Regions from separate parts of the Streptomyces sp. NBC_01190 genome, predicted to be linked through region 3. Evidence: riboswitches for the same ligand, from Rfam matches in the RefSeq annotation. Region 3 holds a riboswitch; each other region holds the start of a gene.
What was found. A riboswitch is a leader RNA that binds a small molecule or an ion and turns the genes downstream of it on or off. The one in region 3 is predicted to bind S-adenosylmethionine.
Positions count from the first base shown of each region.

Region 1: another riboswitch for S-adenosylmethionine. It lies ahead of OG519_RS08125 (aminotransferase class V-fold PLP-dependent enzyme); the one in region 3 lies ahead of OG519_RS01575 (putative leader peptide).
Region 2: another riboswitch for S-adenosylmethionine. It lies ahead of thrC (threonine synthase); the one in region 3 lies ahead of OG519_RS01575 (putative leader peptide).

Region 1 is NZ_CP108580.1:1,906,854-1,911,123, forward strand. Features, by position in the region: gene OG519_RS08115 (rhomboid family intramembrane serine protease) at 1-614, shown strand, start outside; gene OG519_RS08120 (Lrp/AsnC family transcriptional regulator) at 611-892, shown strand; gene OG519_RS08125 (aminotransferase class V-fold PLP-dependent enzyme) at 933-2,330, opposite strand; SAM riboswitch class IV at 2,344-2,461, opposite strand; gene trpD (anthranilate phosphoribosyltransferase) at 2,624-3,688, opposite strand; gene OG519_RS08135 (cytochrome bc complex cytochrome b subunit) at 3,933-4,270, opposite strand, start outside.
Region 2 is NZ_CP108580.1:3,200,029-3,204,298, reverse strand. Features, by position in the region: gene OG519_RS13300 (trehalose-6-phosphate synthase) at 1-1,036, opposite strand, end outside; gene OG519_RS13295 (glucosyl-3-phosphoglycerate synthase) at 1,298-2,263, opposite strand; SAM riboswitch class I at 2,457-2,586, shown strand; gene thrC (threonine synthase) at 2,604-3,902, shown strand; gene OG519_RS13285 (MoaD/ThiS family protein) at 3,899-4,174, shown strand.
Region 3 is NZ_CP108580.1:357,329-361,598, forward strand. Features, by position in the region: gene OG519_RS01560 (amino acid ABC transporter ATP-binding protein) at 70-846, opposite strand; gene OG519_RS01565 (amino acid ABC transporter permease) at 843-1,862, opposite strand; gene OG519_RS01570 (putative leader peptide) at 1,998-2,132, opposite strand; SAM riboswitch class IV at 2,487-2,600, shown strand; gene OG519_RS01575 (putative leader peptide) at 2,599-2,700, shown strand; gene OG519_RS01580 (LLM class flavin-dependent oxidoreductase) at 2,984-4,249, shown strand; gene OG519_RS01585 (LLM class flavin-dependent oxidoreductase) at 4,246-4,270, shown strand, end outside.

The sequences.
Region 1 (4,270 bases), 1.5 Mb from region 3:
ATCGCTGGGGAGTCATTCCGGCCGAACTCCTCCACGGAAAGCTGCCTCCGGCCCGGCTCGATCTGCCGGCCGGCTGCCCGGTCCCCGGCCCGTATCCGAAGGTGCCGTTCCTCTCCGTCCTCACCGCGCTCTTCGTGCACGCGGGCTGGGTGCACCTGATCGGCAACATGCTCTTCCTGTGGGTCTTCGGCGACAACGTCGAGAACCGGATGGGCCGGCCGCGCTTCGCCCTCTTCTACGCGGCCGCCGGCTACCTCGCCACCTACGGCTTCGCGCTCGGCCACCCGAACGACACCCGGAGCCTGGTGGGCGCGTCGGGGGCGATCTCCGGCGCGCTCGGCGCCTACCTCTACCTCTGTCCGACCGCCCGGGTCACCAGTGTCTTCCCCTTTCTCCTCTTCGTCCCGCTGCGCTTCCCGGCGTGGACGGTGCTCTGCTTCTGGTTCGTGCTCCAGTGGCTGGCGGCCAGGACCGCGCACGGCGGTCCCGGCGTCGCCTATCTCGCCCACGTGGTGGGCTTCGCCTTCGGCTTCTTCTGCGCATGGGTCTGCTATCGGCCACGGCGTAAGGTGAGCCTCGTCATCGGGCCCACCCAAGGAGATATCCAGCCGTGATCACCGCGATCGTGCTCATCAAGACGTCTGTCGACCGGATTCCGGAGATCGCCGAGTCGATCGCGGCGCTCGACAGCGTCAGCGAGGTCTACTCGGTGACCGGGGGCTACGATCTCGTCGCTCTCGTCCGGGTGGCCCAGCACGACGATCTCGCGGACATCATCCCCGGCCGGATCAGCAAGATCCCGGGCGTGCGGGCGACGGACACGCATGTGGCGTTCCGCACCTACTCGCAGCACGATCTGGAGGCGGCTTTCGCCATCGGCCTGGACTCCTGACCGGCGGCCCCGAGGGCGCTGAGCCGCCGGTCCCGAGTCGTCAGTCGCGGGACGGGACGCAGCGGCCGTTCTCGGTGCGGTAGTTCCACTGGGCGCCGTCCCTGACCAGGGTGGTCACCGCCGAGACGAAGCGGGTGATGTGCTCGTCGGGGGTGCCCGCGCCGAAGCTCACCCGGATCGCGTTGAGGGAGCGTTCGCCCGGCGCGGCGTCGGGGGCTCCGCAGGCACCGGGCTCGTCCGGCTCGCCGCCGAGCAGCGTACGGACCAGGGGGTGGGCGCAGAAGAGGCCGTCGCGGACCCCGATGCCGTACTCGGCGGAGAGCGCCGCGGCGAAGTGCGAGCTGTTCCAGCCGTCGACGACGAAGGAGAGCACACCGACCCGGGCCGAGTCAGCCCCGAACAGGGAGAGCACCCGCACCTGGGGGATATCGGCCAGTCCCGCCCGCAGCCGGGCCAGCAACTGCCGCTCCCGGGCGATGAGCCGGTCGAAACCGGCCTCGGTGAGCGCGCGACAGGCCGAGGCGATGGCGTAGGCACCGATGACATTGGGCGAGCCGGCCTCGTGGCGGGCGGCGACCGAGGTGTGCCACTCGACGTCGAGGCCGCCGTCGGTGCGGCGGGCGACCGTGCGGCTTGCCCCGCCGCCGGCCAGATACGGCTCGGCGTCCCGCAGCCAGTCGGGCCGGCCGGCCAGCACGCCGGAGCCGAAGGGCGCGTAGAGCTTGTGGCCGGAGAAGGCCACCCAGTCGACGTCGAGCGCGGCGATGTCCACCGGCTGGTGCGGGGCGAGTTGGGCCGCGTCGAGCACGATCCGGGCGCCGTGCCGGTGGGCGGCGGCGGCCAGCTTCCGTACCGGCCACACCTCGCCGGTGACATTCGAAGCGCCGGTGACGCAGACCAGCTTGGGCCCCTTGGGGGCGCCGTGCAGGGCCACGTCGAGGGCGGCGACGGCCTGCTCCGGGGTGCGCGGGGCGGTCAGCCAGGTGACCTGGGCGCCCTCGGCGCGCTGCCAGGGCAGCAGCGAGGCGTGGTGCTCACTGTCGAAGACGAAGACCTGGGTGCCGGCCGGCAGCACGGCGGCCAGCAGGTTGAGGCTGTCGGTGGTGGACCGGGTGAAGATCACCTCGTCGTCGGGCCGGCAGCCGAGGAACGCGGCGACGGTGGCCCGGCTCTGCTCGAAGAGATCGGTGGAGAGCTGGGAGAGATAGCCGGCCCCCCGGTGCACACTGCCGTAGTACGGCGCGTACGCGGCCACGTCGTCCCAGACCCGCTGGAGGGCGGGGGCACTCGCCGCGTAGTCGAGTGCCGCGTAGCCGACTTCGCCGCCGGTGACCAGCGGGACCCGCACATCGTGTCCCAGCACCGGCAGCGGCGGACAGCTATCGCGGGCGTCGCGGCTTTCGCGGGCGGTATCGGTGGCAGGGCTGAACACAGTCATGACAGAACTCCCCAAGTCCGGCTTGCTATGAGCCTTGCTTGCTCACAGCCTGGTCTTCACCCGGGGCACCCCACCTCGGACGGAGGGTTGCCGGACAGCGAGCCGGGGCCTTTGCGCTGTCACTCGTGACCTGCCAGGGATTCTGCCATATGCCCGTGCGCGCGCAAGGCGCCGTCCACCACACGGACAGCGCCTCGCACGGGGTGCCGGGTCCCCCGGCCCGGCGATCGGCTCAGACGCCGACCGCCGGGCCGGCGGAACAGCCGGCCGAACAGCCGGGGGAAAAAGTACGGCTAGGCGTGGGTCGCCGCCGCCCAGCGGTCGAGTACGGCGGCGGCCGCCCCCGAGTCGACGGAGGTGGCGGCCTGTTCGAGGCCGGCCGCGAGCTGGGACTCCAGAGTGCCGCTGCCGGGGTTGAGTGCGACCAGCGCGGCCGCCGAGTTGAGCAGCACCGCGTCCCGGACCGGACCGGTCTCGCCGGCCAGCAGCCGGCGGGCCACATCGGCGTTGTGCGCCGGGTCGGCGCCGCGCAGCGCCTCCAGCGGCACCAGCGGAATGCCGACGTCACGGGGGTCGAAGGCACGCTGCTCGACCTTGCCCTCCCTGACCACCCAGACCTGGGAGGTGGCCGTGGTGGTCAGCTCGTCCAGCCCGTCGTCGCCCCGGAAGACCAGGGCGGACGAGCCGCGTTCGGCGAGGACGCCGGCGAGGATCGGCGCCATCCGCAGATCGGCGACACCGGTGGCCTGGGCCCGTACCCGCGCCGGGTTGGTCAGCGGGCCGAGGAAGTTGAAGGTGGTGGCCACCCCCAACTCGCCCCGGGCGATGGCCACATGGCGCAACGCCGGGTGAAAGCGCACCGCGAAGCAGAAGGTGATCCCGGCCTCGGCGGCGACCTCGGCCACCCGCTCGGGGGTGAGGTCCAGATTGACGCCGAGCTTCTCCAGCACATCGGAGGCACCGCTGGCGGAGGACGCCGCCCGGTTGCCGTGCTTGACGACTCTGGCGCCGGTGCCGGCCACCACTATGGCGGACATGGTGGAGATGTTGACCGTCTTGGAGCGGTCGCCGCCGGTGCCGACGATGTCCACGGTCGGCCCGGGCACCTCGATGGTGTTGGCGTGCTCGTACATCGCCCGGACCATGCCGGAGACCTCGTCCACGGTCTCCCCCTTGGCCCGCAGCGCGACCGCGAATCCGGCGATCTGCACGTCGGTGGCCTCGCCGCGCATGATCCGGTCCATCGCCCAGGCGGTGTCGTCGCCGCTCAGATCCTGCCGGGCCAGCAGCGTGCTCAGGACGTCGGGCCACGAGCGCGGAGCCGTGGGGTCGCCTCCGGCGGGGTTCACAACGCTCATGGGTCACGCTCCTGAAAAACCTGGAACCTAAAAAGGGGGGCCACACTCTCAGCCCGCCCACCCTATCCAGCCAGCCCCCGCAAGGGGGCGCCCCGTAGGGGCGCGAGGAACCGCGCGCCCAGCCCCCAACGACCCGCGGCGGACCACCGACCGACAGCGGGCAAACGCCCCGGGCCGGGCCCGGGCACCCTTTATGGGGTGCCCGGGCCCGGCCCGGTTTTCTGGTGACGCCAGCGCGAGCGGCTTAGTGACCGTGCCCGCTCGTAATCTCCTCGTACTCCTCCGCCGTCGGCTTCGGAATCTGGCTGTGCTCCCCGTAGAAGCCCCGCGACAGCTTCGCCTGCACCCGCGCGACCGGACTGATCTTCCGCTCGACACCGTTCTCGTCGACCTCGGGTCCGGGGTCGATCGGCTTCGGCTGGGCGTGCGCGGTGAGCACGTAGAGCTGCTGCTGCGAGAGCGGTTCGTGCACCTCGATGAACTCACCGTGCGGCAGCCGCTTGATGATGCCGGTCTCCCGGCCGTGCAGCACCTTGTCGCGGTCCCGCCGCTGGAGGCCGAGACAGAGCCGCTTGGTGACCC
Region 2 (4,270 bases), 2.8 Mb from region 3:
TCGCCGCGGCGAGGCGGGCCACCTCGGCGGTGTAGTCGCGGTAGAGCGGCAGGTCCTGGCGGGAGGGGTAGGCGAAGGCCACGTGCACGACGCGTTCACGCCACTCGGGGCGGTCGGTGAGGAGCTGCCGGTAGGCGAGCAGGCCGCGGACGATGTTCTTGGAGAGCTCGGTCCGGTCCACCCGGACGATCAGCTTGCGGCCCGCCCCGGTCTCCGCCCGCAGCGCGGTGATCCGCTCGGCCACGTCCGGCCGGTGCGCCCGCTCCCGCAGGAAGTCGCCGTCGGCCCCGAGCCCGTGCACCCCGAGCCGGGTGGTGCGGCCGCGCCAGGTGACCTCGGGCCCGGCGGGCGTGGTGGTGACGGTGGCGCCCAGCAGCGTCTGGCAGCACGCCGCGAAGGCGTCCGCCCACCTGCGGGTGAGGAAGCCGGCCCGGTCGGCGCCGAGGATGCCGCCGAGCACCTCCTCGGCCACGTCGTCCGGCAGCAGCCGGAAGTAGTCCGGCGGCGCCCACGGGGTGTGGGTGAAGTGGCCGATCCGCAGGTCGGGGCGGCGCTCCCGGAGCATCGCCGGCACCAGCGACAGGTGGTAGTCCTGCACCACGACCGCCGCGCCCCGGTCCGCCTCCTGGGCGAGCGCGTCCGCGAAGGCCGCGTTGTACGCCTGGTAGGACGCCCACTGGCCGCGGAAGTCCTCGTCGAAGACCGGCTCGAGCGGCGTCTGGTAGAGCAGGTGGTGCACGAACCACAGCACCGAGTTGGCGATCCCGTTGTACGCCGCCTCGAAGACCGGCCGCTCGACCGCGATCATCCGGACGCCGTCCTCGCCGACACCCCGCCGTACGGCCTCCCTGTCGCCGTCGGAGAGCGCCGCGCACACCCACACCGCCTCGGCGTCCGGGCCGATCGCGCTCAGCCCCGACACCAGGCCGCCCCCGCCGCGGCGGCTGGTCAGCTCGCCGTCGTCGCCGAGGGCGTACGAGACGGGGCCGCGATTGGAGGCGACCAGAATCCGGGCAGCGTGCTGGGTTCCGACCATGCCGCGAGCCTAGCCAGACAGGGCCCGTCTCAAACGTCCCCGGCGGCCGCGGCGGGACCGCGGCGAGCGGTGCGACCAGCCACGACGTACGGGAGCCCGCCGAGGGCGGCGGCTGCGCGGGCCACCGGTGTGCCACTGGGTGCCACCGGTGGTGACACGCTGTGCCAGTGGCCCGTCCCCGGGCCGCCGGGGGCCCCGGGCAGCCCGGTCGGGCCGCCCCGCTCAGGCAGCCCGGTTCAGGCCGCCGGTCAGGCAGCCCGCTCAGGCCGCCCGCCGGGCCAGGTACTCCCCGATCTCCAGCATCGGCGGCCGCTCCTCGGTGTCCACCGGATGGGTCCGCGGGATGAACCCCTCGTCCACCCGGTCGAACTGGGTCAGCCGCGGCCGGACCAGCGGGCCCCGGGAGAGCCGGACGTGGGCGGTCCGGTAGATCGCCGCCGCCATCCGGCCCAGCGCCTGCCCGTCCTGGTGGCGGTGGTGCCGTACGCCCACGTCCACCTGGGCCAGCGCGTCCAGGTCGACCAGGCCCAGCGAGTCGATCAGCATGCCCAGCTCCACCCCGTAGCCGACCGGGAACGGGAGCTGTTCAAGAAGTGACCGCCGGACCGCGTACTCCCCGCCGAGCGGCTGCACGAAGCCGGCCAGCCGCGGCCAGTGCAGGTTGATCAGCGGGCGGGCGACGAGTTCGGTGACCCGGCCGCCGCCGGCCGGCACCACCGAGTCGCCGGTTTCCAGCGGGCGGTCGTACATCGCCTTGACCAGCATCAGCGCCGGGTCCGTGAGCAGCGGGCCGACGATCCCGGAGACGAACCGGGAGTCGAACTCGCGCAGGTCGGAGTCGACGAAGCAGACGATGTCACCGCTGGTGACCATCAGTGACCGCCACAGCACCTCGCCCTTGCCGGGCAGGGTGGGCAGCCTGGGCAGTATCGCGTCCCGCGGCACCACCCGGGCCCCCGCCTCGGCGGCGACCCGCATCGTCCGGTCCCGCGAACCGGAATCGACCACCACCAGTTCGTCCACCAGGGGCGTCGCCGCCGACATCAGCTCGCGGCGGATCGTCGTGACGATCTCACCGACCGTGGCCTCTTCGTTCAGCGCGGGCAGTACGACACTGATCGTGCCCCGCTCGCCCGCCGCGTGTTTGGCGGCGAGCAGCAGGTCCAGCGGACGGTCGTCCGCCGACCACGATCGGCCTGTCAGCCAGCGCTCCACCTCGTTGAGCACGCGCGCTTCTCCCTGCCGTGGTGGGCCCTGGATACGGGCGGTGTGATCCATCGGACGAGTTTCAGGAGTCTCGCCTTACGGACGGCCTGCTCGGATCCACTGCTTCTCCGTTACAGTCTTGAACACGACCCGGGCTCCCGTCATGCCGAGAGCCTGGCACAAACGCCTTGGATCATCGCATCCAGTGCCATACCGCTCATCCAGAGGGGCAGAGGGAACGGCCCGTTGAAGCCCCGGCAACCCTCCCGCCGACCGCGAGGTCACACGGTGGGGAAGGTGCCAATTCCGTCTTGTGGCGATGTACGTCACGAGGAAGATGAGGAGAAAGGGCCTCGCCATCATGGCTGCGCAGACTGTCGCAAGCACCGCCGCCCCCCGGACCCCGCTCGGCGCCCCGTTCGGACCGGCCGCCGCACTGAGCTGCCGGGAATGCGGCACCCGCTTCCCGCTGAGCCCCATCTTCGCCTGCGAGGAGTGTTTCGGGCCGCTCGAAGTCGCCTACGACCTCCCGCTCGGCGACCCGGAAGCCCTGCGCCGCCGGATCGAGGCCGGCCCCACCAGCATCTGGCGGTACGCCCCGCTGCTCCCGGTGGCCGCCGATGTCGCGGAGCACCCCAACCTCGCCCCCGGCTGGACCAAGCTCGTCAAGGCCGACAACCTCGCCCGCGAGCTGGGCATCACCGGCGGTCTGTACGTCAAGGACGACTCCGGCAACCCGACGCACTCCTTCAAGGACCGGGTCGTCGCCATCGCCCTCGAAGCCGCCCGCACCTTCGGGCTGACCACCCTGTCCTGCTCCTCCACCGGCAACCTGGCCGGCGCGGTGGGCGCCGCCGCGGCCCGCGCGGGCCTGCGCTCGTGCGTGTTCATCCCGCACGACCTGGAGGCCGGCAAGGTCGTCATGGCCGCGGTCTACGGCGGCGAGCTGGTCGGCATCGAGGGCTCGTACGACGATGTGAACCGGTTCTGTTCCGAGCTGATCGGCGACCCGATCGGCGAGGGCTGGGGCTTCGTCAACGTCAATCTGCGCCCGTACTACGGCGAGGGCTCCAAGACGCTGGCCTACGAGATCGCCGAGCAGCTCGGCTGGCGGCTGCCGGACAACCTGGTCATCCCGATCGCCTCCGGCTCCCAGCTCACCAAGATCGACAAGGGCCTCCAGGAGCTGATCAAGCTCGGCCTGGTCGAGGAGAAGCCCTACAGGATCTACGGGGCCCAGGCCGAGGGCTGCTCCCCGGTCTCGGCGGCCTTCAAGGCCGGAAAGGACGTGGTCCGGCCGGTGAAGCCGGACACCATCGCCAAGTCGCTGGCGATCGGCAACCCGGCCGACGGCCCGTACGTCCTGGACGTCACCCGGCGCACCGGCGGCGCGGTGGAGGACGTGAACGACGAGCAGATCGTCGCCGCGATCAAGCTGCTGGCCAGGACCGAGGGCATCTTCGGCGAGACCGCGGGCGGGGTGACCGTCGGTGTGCTGCGCAAGCTGATCGAGACCGGGCAGCTCGACCCGGCCGCCGAGACCGTCGTGCTGAACACCGGCGACGGGCTGAAGACCCTGGACGCGGTGGCGCCGACCACCGGTCCCACCGCGATCATCCGTCCCACCGTCGCCGCGTTCCGAGAGGCTGGCCTCGCATGACTGCTTCTGTTCGAATCCCGACCATCCTGCGTACCTACACCGGCGGCAAGGCGGAGGTGTCGGCCGAGGGCTCGACGCTGGCCGAGGTGATCGGATCGCTCGAAGCGCTGCACACCGGTATTTCGGCGCGGGTGCTCGACGACAGCGGAAAGCTGCGCCGCTTCGTGAACGTTTATGTGAACGACGACGATGTGCGTTTTTCCGAAGGCCTGGAGACCGCGGTGCCGGACGGCGCCAGTGTCTCGATCATTCCCGCCGTCGCCGGCGGCTGAACCCGCCGGGCGCGGCTTTGGAGGAAGCTCCGAGGCTGTTCGGCTTTCGGTGCCCCGGTCACCCATTGCGGTGATCGGGGCGCTGTTTTTGTTACC
Region 3 (4,270 bases):
CCGAAGGGGCGCGAACCGCCCGAATACTCGCCAAAGGTCGAGAGGTAGAGAGGTAGAGAGGTTGAAGGGTCAGAGCACCGCGGCGAGGAAGGCGCGGGCCCGCTCGTGGCGTGGCCGGTCCAGGACGTCGGAGGGGACGCCGGACTCGATGATCCGGCCGCCGTCGAGGAAGACCACGGTGTCGGCGACCTCGCGGGCGAAGCCGATCTCATGGGTGACGACGATCATGGTCATCCCGCTGTCGGCGAGATCCTTGATGACGGCGAGGACTTCGCCGACCAGCTCCGGGTCGAGCGCGCTGGTGGGTTCGTCGAAGAGCAGCAGCTCCGGCTCCATCGCCAGCGCCCGGGCGATGGCGACACGCTGCTGCTGGCCGCCGGAGAGTTGCCTGGGGTACGCGCTCTCCCGCCCGGCCAGGCCGACCCGCTCCAGCAGTTCACGGGCTCTGGCCGCGGCCTGCTTCCTCGGTACGCCGTGCACGGCGATCGGGGCCTCGACGATGTTCTCCACCACCGTGAGGTGCGGGAAGAGGTTGAACTGCTGGAAGACCATGCCGACCCGGGCGCGCTGCCGGGTGATGGCCCGCGACCCCAGCTCGTGCAGCCGGCCTTCCCGGTAGCGGTAGCCGATGATCTCGCCGCCCACCTCGACGAATCCGGCGTCCGGGCGCTCCAGGTGGTTGATGCTCCGCAGCAGGGTGGACTTGCCGGACCCCGAGGGGCCGAGCAGCACGGTGACCTCGCCCCGGCGCACATCCAGGTCGACTCCGTCGAGCACCTGATGGGCGCCGAAGCTCTTGCGCAGTCCCCTGACCCGTACCAGGGACGCGGTGGTCCCGGTCGTCATGAGAGGCCCGCCAGTTCGTCGCCGGTCCGGCCGAGCAGCGGCACATTGCCCCGGAAGAGCTCCCGGAAGCTCCGCCGGCCCGGCCGGTTGCTGCCCCGGGCGTAGTAGCGCTCGACGAAGAACTGTCCGATGGACAGCAGCGTGGTGAGGATGATGTACCAGAGCGTCGCCACCAGCAGCAGCGGGATGATCAGGTAGTTCTGGTTGTAGATCAGTTGCGAGGAGTAGAGCAGGTCCTGCACCGCGATGACGCTGACGATGGACGTCGCCTTGAGCATGCCGATGAGCAGGTTGCCGGAGGCCGGCACGATGGCGGGCATCGCCTGCGGCAGCACGACGCGGCGGAAGATCCGCGCGTTCCCCAGGCCGAGCGCCTGGGCGGCCTCGGTCTGGCCGGGGTCGACCGAGAGGATGCCGCCCCGGACGATCTCCGAGGCGAAGGCCGCGACGTCCAGGCTGAGCCCCACGTACGCGGCGAGGATGCCGCTGAACAGATGCGCCGTCTTCACCGTGGCGAAGGCGCCGCCGAACGGGATGCCGAACGACAACCGCGGATAGAGCGAGGCGATTTCGTACCAGAAGAGGAGTTGCACCAGCGGTGGTACGGATCGGATCAGCCAGACGAAGGCGAAGCTCAGCGAGGTGAGGATCGGGTTGCGCGACAGGCGCATCGCGGCGACGCCGATGCCGAGCAGATAGCCGGTGGCCATCACCGCGGCGGTGAGCCAGAGCGTCAGCTCCAGCCCGTGCAGGATCGATCCTTCGAGGAAGTAGTGGCCGACGGTGCCCCATTGGAACCGTTTGTTGGTCAGCAGGGTGTTGACCAGCATCGCGAAGAGCACCAGCAGGACAAGGGCGGAGACCCACTGGCCGGGGCGGCGCAGCGGGACCAGCTTCGCGGCCAGCAGTTGCCTGTCGCTGGGGCGGCCGCCGGGCGGCGGCGGGTCCTGGACGGGTGTCGGGGGCGGCGGTTCCGGCGCCGCGGGTTCGCGCGCGGAGATGTCGGGGCTGCTCATGGTGGTGTGCTTTCCGTCCCATGCGGGCGCGCGGCACCGCGCCGTGGATCGGCGGAGTGGTGGCGTGCGGGGTGAGGGCGTGACCGGGCGACGGGAGGTGCGGGGTCTCAGCGCCGGGTCACGGCGCGAGCGCGGTCAACGGACCGGGGACGTCCCCGGACACAGTGCGCTGCTCACCCGGAGCAGGTCGACGTGGCGGCGCGCCACCATGAGCTGGGCGAACCCGTACGGACGCGTCGTGCCGCCGTTGTCGGCGCGTCGTGCCTGCATGCGGATCACCTCGCCATCCCCGGCCCGTGGGCCGCACGCGCTTGCCTGACCGATCCGTCCCGACGGGTCACCGCCGCGAGCGGCGCCGTGGACGGGGGTTGCGGGTCAGCGGGCCGACGCTGAAAAAGCCGGCCCCCATAACCAGGGGCACACCGTAACGGCTGGGGTCGGCTTTGGGCAATGCCTCAGAAGCCGACGGCCGGTCAGCGCGTTCCGCCCCGTCCCGTCGCCCCCGCCGCCCCCTGCCGGCCCCAGCTTCCCCGGCCGACCCCGACCATGAGCGGCCCCCGCGTGATCCGCAACCGGTCGACCGGTCATTGTGTTCGACGCCGGAACGGAGTTACGGTGAGGGTCGGTTATGAGCGTCAGCACCAAGCCCTGGCTGGCTGACCAGCAACCCTCCGGCGTGGCGGGGTGCTCCAGGTGATGACCCGGCGGCGCCGAGTCCGGTGTACGCAAGCGCGCGATGGAAAAGGGAGGGACTGAAGTGCGTCGAGCCGTCAGTACCTACTCGCGTCGCCACATCGACCTTCAGCGCATCTCCAGCGCGCTCTGTACGGCGTACTGAACCCGGCCCGGGGCGTCACCCGGTCGTAGCGGCGTCCTGAGCCCGCACCGCCCGGCGCACCGGTGTTCCACGGGCCCCTCGCACCTGCCGGCGAGGGCACACCCAGCCGAGATCCCGCCGAAATCCCGCCGGAAGCGTGCCGCCACCCGGCCCCGTATCTCCCTCCTCCCCGTTCCCTCGCCCCGCCGACACCACCCCGGACCACCGCCCGGCGCGGGTCCCGTCCGGCATGCCCGCGGCCCCGGTGGCGCCGCCCTCCGCCCGAGCAGGAAGCGATCCCGTCATGTCCCAGCGACACCCCGCTCTCCACCTCTCCGTCGCCCTCGACGGCGCCGGCTGGCACCCCGCCGCCTGGCGCGAAGCCGACGCCCGGCCCCATGAACTGTTCACGGCGGCGTACTGGGCCGACCTCGTCGCCGAGGCCGAGCGCGGGCTGCTGGACTTCGTCACGATCGAGGACTCACTCGGCCTCCAGTCCTCGGACTTCACCGAGCCCGACCACCGCACCGACCAGGTCCGCGGCCGACTGGACGCGGTCCAGATCGCCGCCCGGATCGCGCCGCTGACCAGCCACATCGGCCTGATCCCGAGCGCCGTGGTCACCCATACCGAGCCCTTCCACCTCTCCAAGGCGATCGCCACCCTCGACTACGTGAGCGGCGGCCGGGCCGGCCTCCGGGTGCAGGTCTCGGCCCGTCCGTACGAGGCGGAGCTCTTCGGCCGGCGGACCTTCCCGCCGTTCCACCTGGCCGACCTCGCCACACCGGAGGTCCAGGCGCTGATGGGCGAGAACTTCGCCGAGGCCGCGGACTACGTCGAGGTGGTGCGGCGGCTCTGGGACAGTTGGGAGGACGGCGCCGAGATCCGGGACGTGGCGACGGGCCGCTTCATCGACCGGGAAAAGCTGCACTACATCGACTTCGAGGGCCGGTGGTTCAGCGTCAAGGGCCCGTCGATCACCCCGCGCCCGCCGCAGGGCCAGCCGCTGATCGCCGCGCTCGCGCACCAGAGCATCCCCTACCGCCTGGTGGCCGGCTCCACCGACATCGGTTTCGTCACCCCCCGCGACGCCGGGGACGCCGGGGCGATCGCCGCCGAGATCCGGGGTTATCAGGACGAGGCGGGGCGCGCCGGGGAGACCGTGCACCTCTTCGCCGACCTGGTGGTACTGCTCGACGACACCGACGAGGCGGCCGCCGCCCGGCGCGGCCGGCTCGACGAGCGCGCGGGGGCCGCGTTCACCAGTGACGCCGTGGTCTTCGCCGGGACGCCGAGCGGGCTCGCGGACCTGCTGGAGCAGTGGCAGGCGGCCGGCCTCAGCGGCTTCCGGCTGCGGCCCGCGGCCATCCCGCACGACCTGGCGCGGATCACCCGTGAGCTGGTGCCGGAGCTTCAGCGCCGCGGCCTGTTCCGCACCGCCTACGAGGCCGACACCTTGCGCGGCCTGCTGGGGCTGCCCCGTCCGGCGAACCGTTACGCCACCGCGTCCGCCCCGCTCGGCCCGCGCCATCCCGACGCCGCCGCGGCGACGGAGAGGGCGGCGTCGTGAAGTTCATCAACATCACCCTGA